DNA from 3 places in the Pseudomonas sp. PGPR N4 genome. Region 3 is predicted to be linked to each of the others. Evidence: riboswitches for the same ligand, from Rfam matches in the RefSeq annotation. Region 3 holds a riboswitch; each other region holds the start of a gene.
The links. Region 3 has a riboswitch for cobalamin ahead of cobW (cobalamin biosynthesis protein CobW). Riboswitches for the same ligand answer to the same signal wherever they lie in the genome.
Positions count from the first base shown of each region.

Region 1: it holds a riboswitch for cobalamin, as region 3 does, so the genes downstream of both, AC58X1_RS04755 (TonB-dependent receptor) here and cobW (cobalamin biosynthesis protein CobW) in region 3, are expected to answer to the same signal.
Region 2: it holds a riboswitch for cobalamin, as region 3 does, so the genes downstream of both, cobO (cob(I)yrinic acid a,c-diamide adenosyltransferase) here and cobW (cobalamin biosynthesis protein CobW) in region 3, are expected to answer to the same signal.

Region 1 is NZ_JCAUKV010000001.1:1,072,173-1,076,478, forward strand. It holds gene AC58X1_RS04740 (carboxymuconolactone decarboxylase family protein) at 1-228, shown strand, start outside; gene AC58X1_RS04745 (GNAT family N-acetyltransferase) at 306-875, shown strand; gene AC58X1_RS04750 (outer membrane beta-barrel protein) at 933-1,679, opposite strand; cobalamin riboswitch at 1,843-2,046, shown strand; gene AC58X1_RS04755 (TonB-dependent receptor) at 2,159-4,282, shown strand.
Region 2 is NZ_JCAUKV010000001.1:2,087,586-2,091,891, reverse strand. It holds gene AC58X1_RS09395 (PQQ-dependent sugar dehydrogenase) at 1-594, opposite strand, end outside; gene AC58X1_RS09390 (hypothetical protein) at 676-1,254, opposite strand; cobalamin riboswitch at 1,405-1,557, shown strand; gene cobO (cob(I)yrinic acid a,c-diamide adenosyltransferase) at 1,677-2,288, shown strand; gene AC58X1_RS09380 (cobyrinic acid a,c-diamide synthase CobB) at 2,285-3,580, shown strand; gene bluB (5,6-dimethylbenzimidazole synthase) at 3,577-4,227, shown strand; gene cbiB (adenosylcobinamide-phosphate synthase CbiB) at 4,224-4,306, shown strand, end outside.
Region 3 is NZ_JCAUKV010000001.1:486,291-490,596, reverse strand. It holds gene cobN (cobaltochelatase subunit CobN) at 1-1,476, opposite strand, end outside; gene cobW (cobalamin biosynthesis protein CobW) at 1,480-2,547, opposite strand; cobalamin riboswitch at 2,650-2,846, opposite strand; cobalamin riboswitch at 2,964-3,187, shown strand; gene AC58X1_RS02125 (CbtB domain-containing protein) at 3,287-3,472, shown strand; gene AC58X1_RS02120 (CbtA family protein) at 3,483-4,172, shown strand; gene AC58X1_RS02115 (cobalamin biosynthesis protein) at 4,172-4,306, shown strand, end outside.

The sequences.
Region 1 (4,306 bases), 590 kb from region 3:
AAGACCAACCACCTGGATGCCAAGACCCGCGAATTGATCTCGCTGGCGGTTGCCGTCACCACCCGCTGCGACGGCTGCATTGCCGTGCACTCCAAGGAAGCCCTCAAGCAGGGCGCGACCCGCGAGCAGATCGCCGAGGCGCTCGGTGTCGCCGTGGCAATGAACGCTGGAGCAGCGCTGGTCTATTCGACCCGAGCTCTGGATGCGCTGGGCAAAGCCGACGAGTAAGCCTGTCGGCGTCGCCGCACTTGCGCGGCGGCGCCTGCACCACCAGACTTGCCGGCTCAGCCCGTGCAGGTACCGCCATGATCCACATTCGCCCCATGACCGCCGCCGACTTCGAGGCTTTCTGGCCCACCTTGCAAAGCATCGTCCAGGCCCGCGAAACCTACGCCTTCGACCCGCAGATCAGCTTCGAGCAGGCGCGCCAGCTGTGGCTGGAGGCACCGCTGCATACGCTGGTGGCGGAGCAGGACGGCGAGCTGCTTGGCTCGTATTACCTCAAAGCCAATGCCGCCGGACCCGGCGCCCATGTGGGTAATTGTGGTTACATGGTATGCCCGGCTGCACGCGGGCGTGGCGTGGCCAGGCTGATGTGCGAGCACTCGCAGAAGCTTGCCCGTCAGGAAGGGTTTCTGGCGTTGCAGTTCAATTCGGTGGTGGCGAGTAACGAGGTTGCCGTAGCGCTGTGGCGCAAGCTTGGCTTCGATGAAGTCGGCCGCCTGCCCAAGGCCTACAGGCATGCCCGGCTGGGGCTGGTGGATTGCCTGGTGATGTACAAATGGCTGGCGGATGAGCCGGTGGTGGAGAAACCTGCGCTGCTGATCGGGCGCAAGAACATTGAAGCGCGGGTGTCGCGGCGGCGTGGCAAGTAGCCGCGGATCTGCGTAGAAAACGGGGACCGCTATGCGGCCCCCTGCTAACGCGCTGAATCAGAACGCCAGACCTACCTTCACGCCGAACTCATCACGCTTGAGCTTGGTATTGTCGGCTGCATCCGACTCTTCATCGAGTTTGTACTCGGTGCGGGTGTAGTAGACGCTGCCGTAAATGGGCATACCGCCCTGCTGGTTCATCAGCAGGCTGACTTCGGCATAAGGGTTGGTGCGGTCTTTCATATCGACGGTGTCGCTGCCGAAATCGTCGACCTTGAGCTTGGCGCGGCCGTCGAGGGTGCGGCGGGCACCGACTTCCACGCGCAGCGTCGAAGCATCGAACTGGTGGTTGTAGCCGACGGCAGCCTTGGCGAACGGCGACTTGTAGGTCAGCTCGGTATCCAGGTCGTTGAGCTCTGGTTCGAAGCGCGACCAGTCATAACCACCGCCCACGGTGAAGTCGAGGAAGTTGCGCGCGTCCATCGCAGCACGCCAGCCCAGGTCCAGATCAACCTTGGCCTCCTTGAGCTTGTTGTCGCTCTTCTTGCCATACTTGGCGTCCGCGCCAATCTGGTAGATGAAACCGGATTCGGCGGTCATCTTGTTGCCATAGTTGGCGAACAGGCCACCTTGACCGAGGTGATCGGTCTCCGATTCAGAACCGCCTTCGAACTTGAATTTGTCGTAGCTGCCGAGCAGGCCGAAAGTGAACAGCGGATCGGTACTTGGCGCAGCGCTGGCAGCAAGCGGGGCAGCGATCAGGGCCAGCAGGCAAGAATGACGCAACAGGTTACGGGTGGACATTGGTAAAGGTCTCCATGACGTGGGTGTTTCTGTGACAATCGAGCGGTTCGATGCACACCAAATGTGAAAAGTTCGAAAAAGAATCAGTAAAAACTCGCAAACCTCTAATGCGTCACAAATTTTTCTTAGCGCCAAGGTTTGACTAAGGCCACTTTCGATGCTCAGATGCGCGCCAGTTTCAGGTGTCCTGCGCCGCCGTGCGCAGGGTGAAACGGGAAGCCGGTGCGTCATCTGCATGACTAGTCCGGCGCTGCCCCCGCAACGGTAAGCGAGTGAAACCTTCGACACACCACTGTGCCCGTGCACGGGAAGGTGAAGGTTTCCAGCCCTCGCAAGCCCGGAGACCGGCCTGCAACTTTCAGTTGGCAAACCCGCGGTGGGCGGGCGCAGGCCGGTTTGCGCGTGCGCCCAGCGTTCGTGCCCGCTTGTCTTTGCGTTGTTTCCACCGGGATCCTTACTTCCTGCACCAGTGGAACGACATGTCCCGTACCAATACCTTTACTCTTCTGGCGGCCTGCATTGCCGCCGCTTCGCCAGCCGTGGCCGCAGAGCCGACGAGCAAGGTCGTCGCCCTGCCCTCTATCGCGATCAGCGAACGCCGCGACGCAAGCGCCGACCTCACCAGCAGCAGCGAGACCGGCTCGCGCCTCGGCCTGACTGCCTTCGAAACACCAGCCAGTGTCAGCAGCCTTAGCGCCGAACAGATCCAGCAGCGCAGCAACCTCACCGTGCAGGATGCGGTCACCCGCACCCCCGGTATCACCTCCATCGGCACCCCAGGCGATGGCGGCACTGGCCTCAGCGCACGCGGCTTCAACGGCCATGGTTCGGTGATGACCCTGTTCGACGGCGCGCGCCTGTACACCGGTGCCGGCACCCAGACTTTCCCGGTCGCCCCATGGCTGGTCGAACGTATCGAAGTGCTGCGCGGTCCGGCGTCGGTGTTATACGGCGAAGGCGCCACCGGCGCGGTGGTCAACGTCATCCCGAAAAAGCCCGTGCAAGGCGAGATCCACAACCAGCTGCGCCTGGGCTACGGCTCATGGGACCGCCAGCAACTGGGCCTGGACAGCGGCGGCAGCCTGAGCGAGCGCCTCAGCTACCGTGCCACCATCAACAAGCAGCAAGGCAATGGCCATATCGACCGCGGCGACTCACGCAACCTGGCCCTGAGCCTGGCACTGCGCTTCGATGCCAACGAAGACCTGAGTTTCACCCTCGCCCACGAACGCGGCGACGCCGAGCCGATGAACTACTTCGGCACACCGCTGATTGCCGGGCACTACCGTGACAGCCTGCGCGACAAGAACTACAACGTGCGTGACGCCGAATTGCGCTACCACGATGAATGGACCCGCCTGAGCAGCGAGTGGGCTATCAGCGACAACGTCAGCGCCAGCAACCAGCTCTATTACATCAAGAGCCGTCGCCACTGGCGCAACGCCGAAAACTACAACTGGGACGCAGACGTCGGCCAACTGCTGCGCAATGGCTTTCTCGAGATCAAGCACAACCAGGAGCAGATCGGTGATCGCCAGAGCTTCACCTTCCAGCACAGCCTGTTTGGCCTGGCCAGCACGACCGTGGTGGGCGCCGAATACAACAAGATCCGCTTCCGCCTGACCAACAACTGGCCCTACAACGATATCGGCAACGACTACATTGACCCGTGGCAGCCCGCGCCCGGCCAGTTCGTCAGCGCCACGCCGCTGCAACCGCGCTCGTTCAGTACCACCCACAGCGCAGCGCTGTTCGCCGAAAACCGCACGCAGTTGACTGAGCAGCTGTCGCTGGTCACCGGTATTCGCCGTGATCAAAACCACATCGAGCGCGATAACCTGGTCGACGGCAGCCGCACCGACCGCAGTCTCAGCGGCGGCAACTGGCGCGCAGGGCTGGTCTATGCGCTGACGCCGGACCTGGCGCTGTACGGCCAGTACTCGACCAGTGAAGACGGTGTGGAAAACCTGGTCAGCCTCAGCCCGGCACAGATGAACTTCGACCTGACCGAAGCGCGCCAGACCGAACTTGGCGTCAAGCAGCGCTTTCTTGATGGCCGTGGCGAGTGGACCTTGGCCGCTTATCACATCGTCAAGAAAAAGCTGCTGGTCGACGACCCTGTCAGCCATCAACCGCAACAGGCCGGCCAGCAGACCTCCGATGGCCTGGAAGCGACCCTCGAATTGGCCTTGGCCAACCAGTGGCAGCTGTCGGCCAACGCCGCGCTGCTACGGGCCAAGTACGACGACTTCAATGAAAGCGTGGCAGGCGTTGCCACCGACCGCAGCGGCAAACGCCCGGCCAATGTGCCGCGACGCAGTGCCAACCTGTGGCTGAGCAAAGGCTTTGGCCAGGACGTCGATGCCGGCGTCGGCCTGCGTTATGTCGACACGCGTTACGCCGACACCGGCAATAGCCAGAGCATCCCCAGCTACACCGTGGTCGATGCCAACCTGGGCTGGCAAGTGCTGCCTGACGTGCGCCTGGGCCTGCAGTTGAACAACCTGCTAAACCGCAACTACGTGACGGCCGCCTACAGCGGCGAGCAGTGGCTGCTGGGCGCACCACGCTCGTATTTCGCCACGCTGGACTACAGCTTCTAAACACGATTCACCCTGGCTGGCCGC
Region 2 (4,306 bases), 1.6 Mb from region 3:
GCCACCCGGCAGGTCGGTGACCTTCTGCCCGCGGCCGTCGATCTGCAACGCATCGGTCACGTAATCGAAGCGCAGCAGCTTGTCGGTGTCGGCGATGTACAGGTCCTTGCCTACCAGCACCATGCCGAAGGGCGAGTTGAGCCCTTCGATAAAGCGGCTGCGGGTTTCGGCGACGCCGTCATGGTCGCGGTCGCGCAGCAGGGTGATGCGATTGGCGGTGGGGACGCCGGCACCGGCCATGGACATGGCTCGTTTCATGAACCAGCCGCGCAGGCCTTTGCCGTCGTCCGGCTTGGCCGGTGCGTTGGTTTCGGCGACCAGCACGTCGCCATTGGGCAGCACATACAGCCAGCGCGGATGGTCGAGATGGTCGGCAAATAGCGCAACCTGAGTGCCGGCCGCTGCAACCGGTTTGCCACCCTGCGGCCAGCCGACCGCCGGCGCGACGTTGACGGTTGGCAACAGGGTTTTGTTTGGCGCCGGTAACTGCGGTGTGGGGCCGATGCCATCGTCGACTCTGAGGCTGGCGGTCTCGCCGCAGCCGCCGAGGCCTGCGAGCAAGGCGAGCACAACGGCACTGCGCATTCTGTCCATGGGCGGGCTCTCGACAAGGGCTATGGCATACAGAACCATAGGCGCCGGGCGAGGTTCAACCCGGCGCGGCGCAGGGCTGCTTCACGCTTGCTTGAACAGCAATGCAACACCAGGGAAATACTGGCCGAGCTCGTTGTGCAGCTTGCGATAGGCGTACGGGAAGTACCAGGCCACGGCGCAGGTGGTGTGCTTTTGCAGGTCATCGACCAGGTCCTGGAGTTCTTCCGGGCTGGCGTGCTGGCCGGCTTTCCACGGGCTGACGAACAGCGCCCCGGCTTTGAGCTGGCTGGCATAGGCAATCGGCTTGGCGGCGCTGGTGGTTTCTTGCAGGGCGGCGGTCAGGTCGAGCCGGGCGATGCGCGGCCAGCGCTGGCTGGCGTGCAGGTGGATCGACTCCTCGGCGGTGCTGATGGCCAGGTCACAACGGCCTTCGCGCTCGCCTTCTTCGCGTTGCTTGCTGCTGGCAAACTGGGTCAGGGCGACCAGCTCGGCTTGCCAGGCAGCCGCAGCCAGCAGGCCGACGTTGGCCGCTGCGCCATGCCAGTAAGGCGCGTCGCTGGCATGGTTGAGTTCGGCGAAGCGATCGATGCAGTCGACCCAGCGCTCCAGGGCAGGACGCAAAAACTCCAGGCGCGGGTTGTTGATGATCAGACCTTGCATGCTGCGCACTCCTTATTGTGATTATCGCGGTCAGCTACAGTGATGGCGATATGATATCAATGCTAGCAGTCTGCGCTGTACTGTCGAATCGGCCATTGATCCAGGCCAAACCGGCCTTGTTTCATTGACGCTCCCGGTGCAACCCTCTAACCTTCGCGGCGTGTTTCAGGTGCCCTGCGGACTGCGGTCTGGCGGGGTGAAACTGGGAAGCCGGTACCAGTCCGGCGCTGCCCCCGCAACGGTAGGTGAGCCGCGTACGTAGCGCTCACGAGCCCGGAGACCGGCCTGTTACTGCCAACGGCATCACGGAGGGTGATGCACAGTTCACTGTGGTTTGCGCCACGGCGCCTGCGCGTTCTCCGTTTGCCTGCCTTTCGATCTGTCGCCGCCCGGTGCGCGCGCAGGCACTTGCGGAGAACCTTATGAGCGACAACCCCGAACGCGACGAACGCCACCTGGCGCGCATGCAGCGCAAAAAGGCGATCATCGACGAGCGCATCGCCAACTCTCCCAATCAATGCGGCCTGCTGCTGGTGCTGACCGGTAATGGCAAGGGCAAAAGCAGCTCGGCTTTCGGCATGCTCGCCCGCGCGCTGGGCCATGACATGCAGTGCGGCGTGGTGCAGTTCATCAAGGGTCGCAACAGCACCGGCGAGGAGCTGTTCTTCCGCCGTTTCCCCGAGCAGGTGCGCTACCACGTGATGGGCGAGGGCTTTACCTGGGAAACCCAGGACCGCCAGCGCGACATCGCCGCGGCAGAAGCCGCCTGGGCGGTATCGCGGCAAATGCTGCAGGACCCGTCGATTCATTTCGTTGTGCTGGATGAGCTGAACATCGCCCTCAAGCATGGTTATCTCGACCTGGACCAGGTGCTCAGTGACATTCAGGCTCGTCCGCCAATGCAGCACGTGATCGTCACCGGCCGCGGCGCCAAACCGGAAATGGTCGAACTGGCCGACACCGTCACCGAAATGGGCATGCTCAAGCACGCCTTCCAGGCCGGTATCCGCGCGCAGAAGGGCGTGGAACTATGAGTGACCCGCGCCAGTGCCCGGCGGTGCTGATCGCAGCGCCCGCTTCCGGGCAGGGCAAGACCACCGTGACCGCAGCCCTGGCGCGCCTGCACCGCAACCTCGGGCGCAAGGTGCGGGTGTTCAAGTGCGGTCCGGACTTTCTCGACCCAATGATTCTGGAGCGGGCCAGCGGCGCGCCGGTGTACCAGCTCGACCTGTGGATGATCGGCGCGCAAGAGAGCCGGCGACTGCTCTGGGAAGCTGCCGCCGAGGCCGACCTGATCCTCATCGAAGGGGTCATGGGCTTGTTCGATGGCACTCCGTCCAGCGCTGATCTGGCGCGCCATTTCGGCGTGCCGGTGCTGGCGGTGATCGACGGTACCGCCATGGCCCAGACCTTTGGTGCGCTGGCCCTGGGCCTGGCACGCTACCAGGCCGATCTGCCGTTCGCCGGGGTGCTGGCCAACCGGGTTGGCAGCCTGCGCCACGCGCAACTACTTGAAGGCAGCCTGACCGAAGGCCTGCGCTGGTACGGCGGGCTGTCGCGCGAGCGCGGCATCGAGCTGCCCAGTCGCCACCTGGGCCTGGTGCAAGCCAGCGAACTGAACGACCTTGACCAGCGCCTCGACGCTGCCGCCGAGGCCCTGGCTGGCAGCTGCGATGCAGCGCTGCCGCCAGCGGTGAGCTTCGATGGCCCCGCTTTGCCAGCACCGTTGCCCTCGCTGGCTGGGGTGCGCATTGGCGTAGCGCAGGACGAAGCGTTTGCCTTCATCTATGGCGCCAACCTCGACCTGCTGCGGGCCATGGGCGCGCAGCTGGAATTTTTCTCGCCGCTGCACGACAGCGAGGTGCCGCAGGTCGACAGCCTCTATCTGCCAGGCGGCTACCCCGAATTGCACCACCATGCGCTGGCCGCCAATACGCCGATGCTGGACGCGATTCGCGCTCACCACAGTGCAGGCAAGCCGCTTTTGGCCGAGTGCGGCGGCATGCTCTACCTGCTTGAAAACCTGACCGATGTTGCCGGTGAGCGCGCCGCGCTGGTTGGTTTGTTGACTGGCGAGGCGGTGATGCAGAAGCGCCTGGCAGCACTGGCCCTGCAAGCGGTGGAACTGCCCGAAGGCACCCTGCGTGGGCACACCTATCACCACTCGTTGACCACCAGCGAGCTGGAGCCAATCGCCCGTGGCCTCAGCCCCAACGGCGGCCGCGGCAACGAGGCGGTGTACCGCCTGGGCCGGCTGACGGCCTCATACGTGCACTTCTATTTCCCCTCTGACCCCCACGCGGCGGCGGCGCTGTTGCGACCATGAGCGAGCATGCCTTCTCCGATGCCGAACGCGCCGCGGTGTACCGGGCGATCGGCGAGCGCCGCGACATGCGCCACTTTGCCGGTGGCGAAGTAGCGCCGCAGGTGCTTACACGCCTGCTGACGGCCGCGCATCAGGCCCCCAGTGTTGGCCTGATGCAACCGTGGCGGTTTATCCGCATCAGCCAGCGCGACTTGCGCGGACGCATCCAGACACTGGTCGAGCAGGAGCGGGTGCGCACCGCCGAAGCCCTTGGCGAGCGCTCCGACGAATTCATGCAGCTCAAGGTCGAAGGCATCAACGACTGCGCCGAGCTCTGGGTGGCAGCGCTGATGGACAAGCGCGAAGCGCACATTTTCGGCCGCCGCACCTTGCCGGAAATGGACCTGGCCTCGCTCGCCTGCGCGATCCAGAACCTCTGGCTGGCCGCGCGCGCCGAAGGCCTGGGCATGGGCTGGGTATCGTTGTTCGACCCGCAGGCACTGGCCGAGCTGCTGGCCATGCCAGCCGATGCCAAGCCGGTGGCGGTGCTCTGCCTGGGCCCGGTCGAGGCGTTTTACCCAGCACCGATGCTGGCCCTGGAAAACTGGGCCGAACAACAGCCACTGAGCGCCATGCTCTACGAAAACCAATGGGGAGAACGCGCATGAGCGTGGCCTTGCTGACCGTCGCCGGTGTTGCCCTCGACGCGCTGCTGGGTGAGCCGAAACGGCGCCACCCGCTGGTTGC
Region 3 (4,306 bases):
CATCAAGCGGCCGCTGCGGCACATCGGGTCTGTTTCAGGGGCGCCCCAGCGGGCGAGCACGGCCGCCCGGTTTTCTGCCGGCAGCTGAGCGAACGCGGCCTGGTAGTCGGCCAGGCTCAGGCTCTGCGCGCATGGGCGCTGATCGAGGTTGTCGAGGTCGTTGGTCACGCCGCCGAGCAAGTGCTGGATCAGCGCGGTGCCGGTGGCCGGCAGCTCGTCCAGCGGATAACCCGCAGCGCGCATCGCCTCAAGGATGTTCAAGGCCGCCCCCGGCGTGTCCAGGCCGACACCGTTACCAATCCGGCCATCGCGGGTCGGATAGTTGGCGAGGATCAGCGCGACACGCTTTTGCCCATTCGGCAAGCGCGCCAGCGCGACCCAGCGACGGCCCAGCTCGGCGACGAAGTCCATGCGTTCCGGGTGGGCGCGATAGCACACCACATCCGCCTGGCTGCGTTCACTGCGCCAGGCCAGGTCCTTGAAGCTGACCGGCCGGGTGATGATCCGCCCGTCCAGCTCCGGCAACACGATGTGCATGGCCAGATCGCGGCCGCCGAGGCCCTGCTCGCTGGTTTCCCAGCCCAATTGATTGTCCTGCGCGCAGATCGCCTGCAACACCGGTACATCCCGGCGCAGCGGCCGCGCGTTGGGGCGCTCGGGGCTGGACAAGGCAAAGCCAGTGGTGTTGATCACCACCTCGGCCTGGACCTCATCCATCCACGCTTCAACCTGATCGAGACAGGCCCGCTCTTTGAGGCTGGCTACAGCGATCGGCAACGGGTTGAGCCCCGCCATCTGCAGCCGCTGACAGAACACGTCGATGAACGCGGTGTTGGCCGCCTGCAGGTGCGAGCGGTAGAACAGCAGCGGCGCCACCGGCAGCGCAGGATCCCAGTCGGCGTACCAGTCCGGCAACTGCGCACTGGCCTTGGCTGGGTGGTAGACCACGGTACGGGCCAGCGCTTCCGGCTCCTGCCAGGCATAGTCGCGCTGGAACCACAGGTTGCCCACGCAGTTGAACAGATTCAGCGCGTTGGCCTTGCCGCCCTGGCGCAGGTAGTGCCACAGGCGCTCGGCCTGGTCGCTGCTGACCGTGCTCAAACCGGTGAGCTCGGGGTCAGGCCGATCATCGCCCGGGACCATGATCACCTGAACACCGCGCGCCGCCAGCTCGACCAACTGCTCGATGCCGTAGCGCCAGTAGCCAACGCCGCCGTGCAGTGATACCAGGATCAACTTTGCATGGCGCAGCACCTGGTCGACATACAGGTCGACCGAGGCATGGTTTTGCACCTGCATGGGATTGGCCAGGCGCACGCTGGGGTAGTCGCCAGGCAGCTGTTCCGCGGTTTCGGCCAGCAGCGCCAGGTGCGAGTCACCGCTGCACAGAATGACCAGTTCGGCGGCAGTCTGGCCGAGGTCGGCAATACTGTCGTCCGGGACAAAACCACCGGGCTGGGTGCGCAACAGGTGCATGGATCAGGCTTCCAGAGCCTGACGCAGACGGGCTTCGAGCTGAATGGCGTCAAGCTCCTGGCCAATCAGTACCAGGCGCGTGATGCGCGCCTCGTCAGCGCCCCAGGCCCGGTCGAAATGCTTGTCGAAGCGGGTCCCTACGCCCTGGATCAGCAGACGCATCGGCTTGCCCGGGATGGCTGCAAAGCCTTTCACGCGCAGGATGCCAAACTCCACTACCAATTGGTTGAGGGCCGCCAGCAGCAAGCGCTCATCGGCCTCTGGCAAATCCAGCGAGATCGAGTCGAAGGCATCATGGTCGTGATCGTCATGATCATCGTCGTCATGGTGGCTGTCATGATGAGTTCGGCGCCCATCAATGTGCGCTTCCGATTCGGCACCCAGGCCCAGCAGCACATCCAGCGGCAGGCGGCCGCTGCTGGCTTCGATGACCTTGACCGCCGGCGGCAGCTCTTCGGAGACTTCGGCGCGAACCTTGGCCAGGCCTTCGGCGTCGATCAGGTCGGCCTTGTTCAGCACCACCAGGTCAGCGCTGGCCAGCTGGTCGGCAAACAGTTCGTGCAGCGGCGACTCATGATCAAGGTTCGGGTCGAGCTTGCGCTGTGCATCGACCTGGTCTGGGAACGCTGCGAAGGTACCGGCAGCCACTGCCGGGCTGTCGACCACGGTGATCACCGCATCGACCGTGCAGGCGTTGCGGATTTCTGGCCACTGGAAGGCTTGCACCAGCGGTTTGGGCAAGGCCAGGCCGCTGGTTTCGATCAGGATGTGGTCCAGATCGCCGCGACGTGCCACCAGCTCACGCATGACCGGGAAGAACTCTTCCTGCACGGTGCAGCACAGGCAGCCGTTGGCCAGCTCGAAGACACGCCCGTAGGCTTCTTCTTCGGTGCAGCCGATGGTGCATTGTTTGAGGATTTCGCCGTCGATACCGAGCTCGCCGAACTCGTTGACGATCACCGCGATGCGCCTGCCCTGGGCGTTGTCGAGCATGTGCCGCAGCAACGTGGTTTTGCCCGAGCCGAGGAAGCCGGTGACGATGGTGACGGGGAGTTTGGCCAGTGTTTTCATGGATGCGTGTGCCCTTGGCAGAATGGCGCGGGCATGCAGGACGAGCGCCGCAGGCTGTCACAGCCGGGCTTGTTCGCCTCCGGATCACCCCGCCCGGATTAAAGTCGAAATCGTCTCGAGGCAGGTCTCCTGGCTTGCACCGCACCGGCGCCGGGCCGGTTGGATGACGCCTTCCCGCGCAAGGCGCAGTGGCTGTGTCGATCCTGATCAGTGCTTACAGTTGCGGGGGCAGCCGCGGCTTGACCGCGTTCCCGTCTTAGCTCCGGCCACGCCGGAGAACCTCGAAGCAGACAAGGCTACGCACCCCGGCGGCAAGCTGCAAGCGGCTTTAGGGGCTGTCATCTGCCATATATAGGCGGCTGAATGCACGCTGGCGTGCAACTTGTCACTTGCAGCGCGCCGCTGCGGCATGGTTTGCTAGCGCCTTGCGTTCAGGTGCCCCCTATGGGGTGAAACGGGAAACCGGTGCGTCGCTGGCCTCAATGGAGAGCCCGACTACTCCGGTGCTGCCCCCGCAACGGTAAGCGAGCGAAGTGTCTTGACCACTGTGCCAGGATGTAGGGCATGGGAAGGTGACGCTTTTCAAGGAGCCCTGCTCCTCCTCGTGAGCCCGGAGACCGGCCTGCGTAGTCGAATATCAACACCCCGCGGTGGGCGGGCGCTGTCGCATTGCCCTGGGCCATCCATGCCCGGGGCCGGTGCGCTTGCCCCCTGCCTATAACAAGCAGAGGATTGCGTCATGCCCATCACCAGTGCCAAACACAGCATCGCCACCCCCGTCAGCCTCAGTCAACGCCTGGTCATCGCCGTCGGCGCCAGCCTGGTTGGCCTGTGCCTGGTGTACTTCGCCGGTTTCTCGCACATCGAGGCGGTGCACAACGCAGCCCACGATACGCGCCACAGCGCTGCCTTCCCCTGCCACTGAGTAGACTCGCATGATCACGCGCATTGCCCGTACTGCAGGGTTCAGCGGCCTGCTCGCCGCCCTGCTGCTGACCCTGCTGCAAAGCTTCTGGATCAGCCCGTTGATCCTCGAAGCGGAAACCTTCGAGAGCCCAGCGCCGGCTGCCCAGCATGAGCATGGCGACAGCGCCGTTGCTGCCCACGAGCACAGTGCCGAAGCCTGGGCGCCTGAAGACGGCTGGCAGCGCGTGCTGGCCACCACCGGCGGCAACCTGGTGGTTGCAGTCGGCTTTGCCTTGATGCTGGCAGCGCTGTACAGCCTGCGCGAACCCAACCGGGTCGCCACCGGAGCGCTGTGGGGCCTGGCCGGTTTTGCCGTGTTCTGCCTGGCGCCAACGCTGGGCTTGCCGGCCGAGCTGCCGGGCACGGCGGCAGCCGACCTTGGCCAGCGCCAGACCTGGTGGATCGGCACTGCGGCCGCAACTGCGGTCGGCCTGGGCCTGATTGTGTTTGCCCAGCATTGGCTGCTGAAGGTAGTCGGCGTACTGCTGTTGGCGCTGCCACACGTGATCGGCGCGCCGCAGCCGAGCGTGCATGAAAGTCTTGCGCCTGAAGCCCTGGCAACCCAGTTCAAGATCGCCTCGTGGCTGACCAATGCCGCCTTCTGGATTGCCCTGGGCTTGCTCAGTGCGTGGTTGTTCCGCCGCTCGCGGCAGACTTGATGTCTGAGCCGCTACCCGCCGTGTATGTCGGCGTTGGCTGCCGCAAGGGCTGCCCCGCCGACCTGCTTGAAGCGCTGCTGCAACAAAGTCTGGCCAGCCTTGGCTTAACCCTGCATGCAGTGCAGGGCATCGCC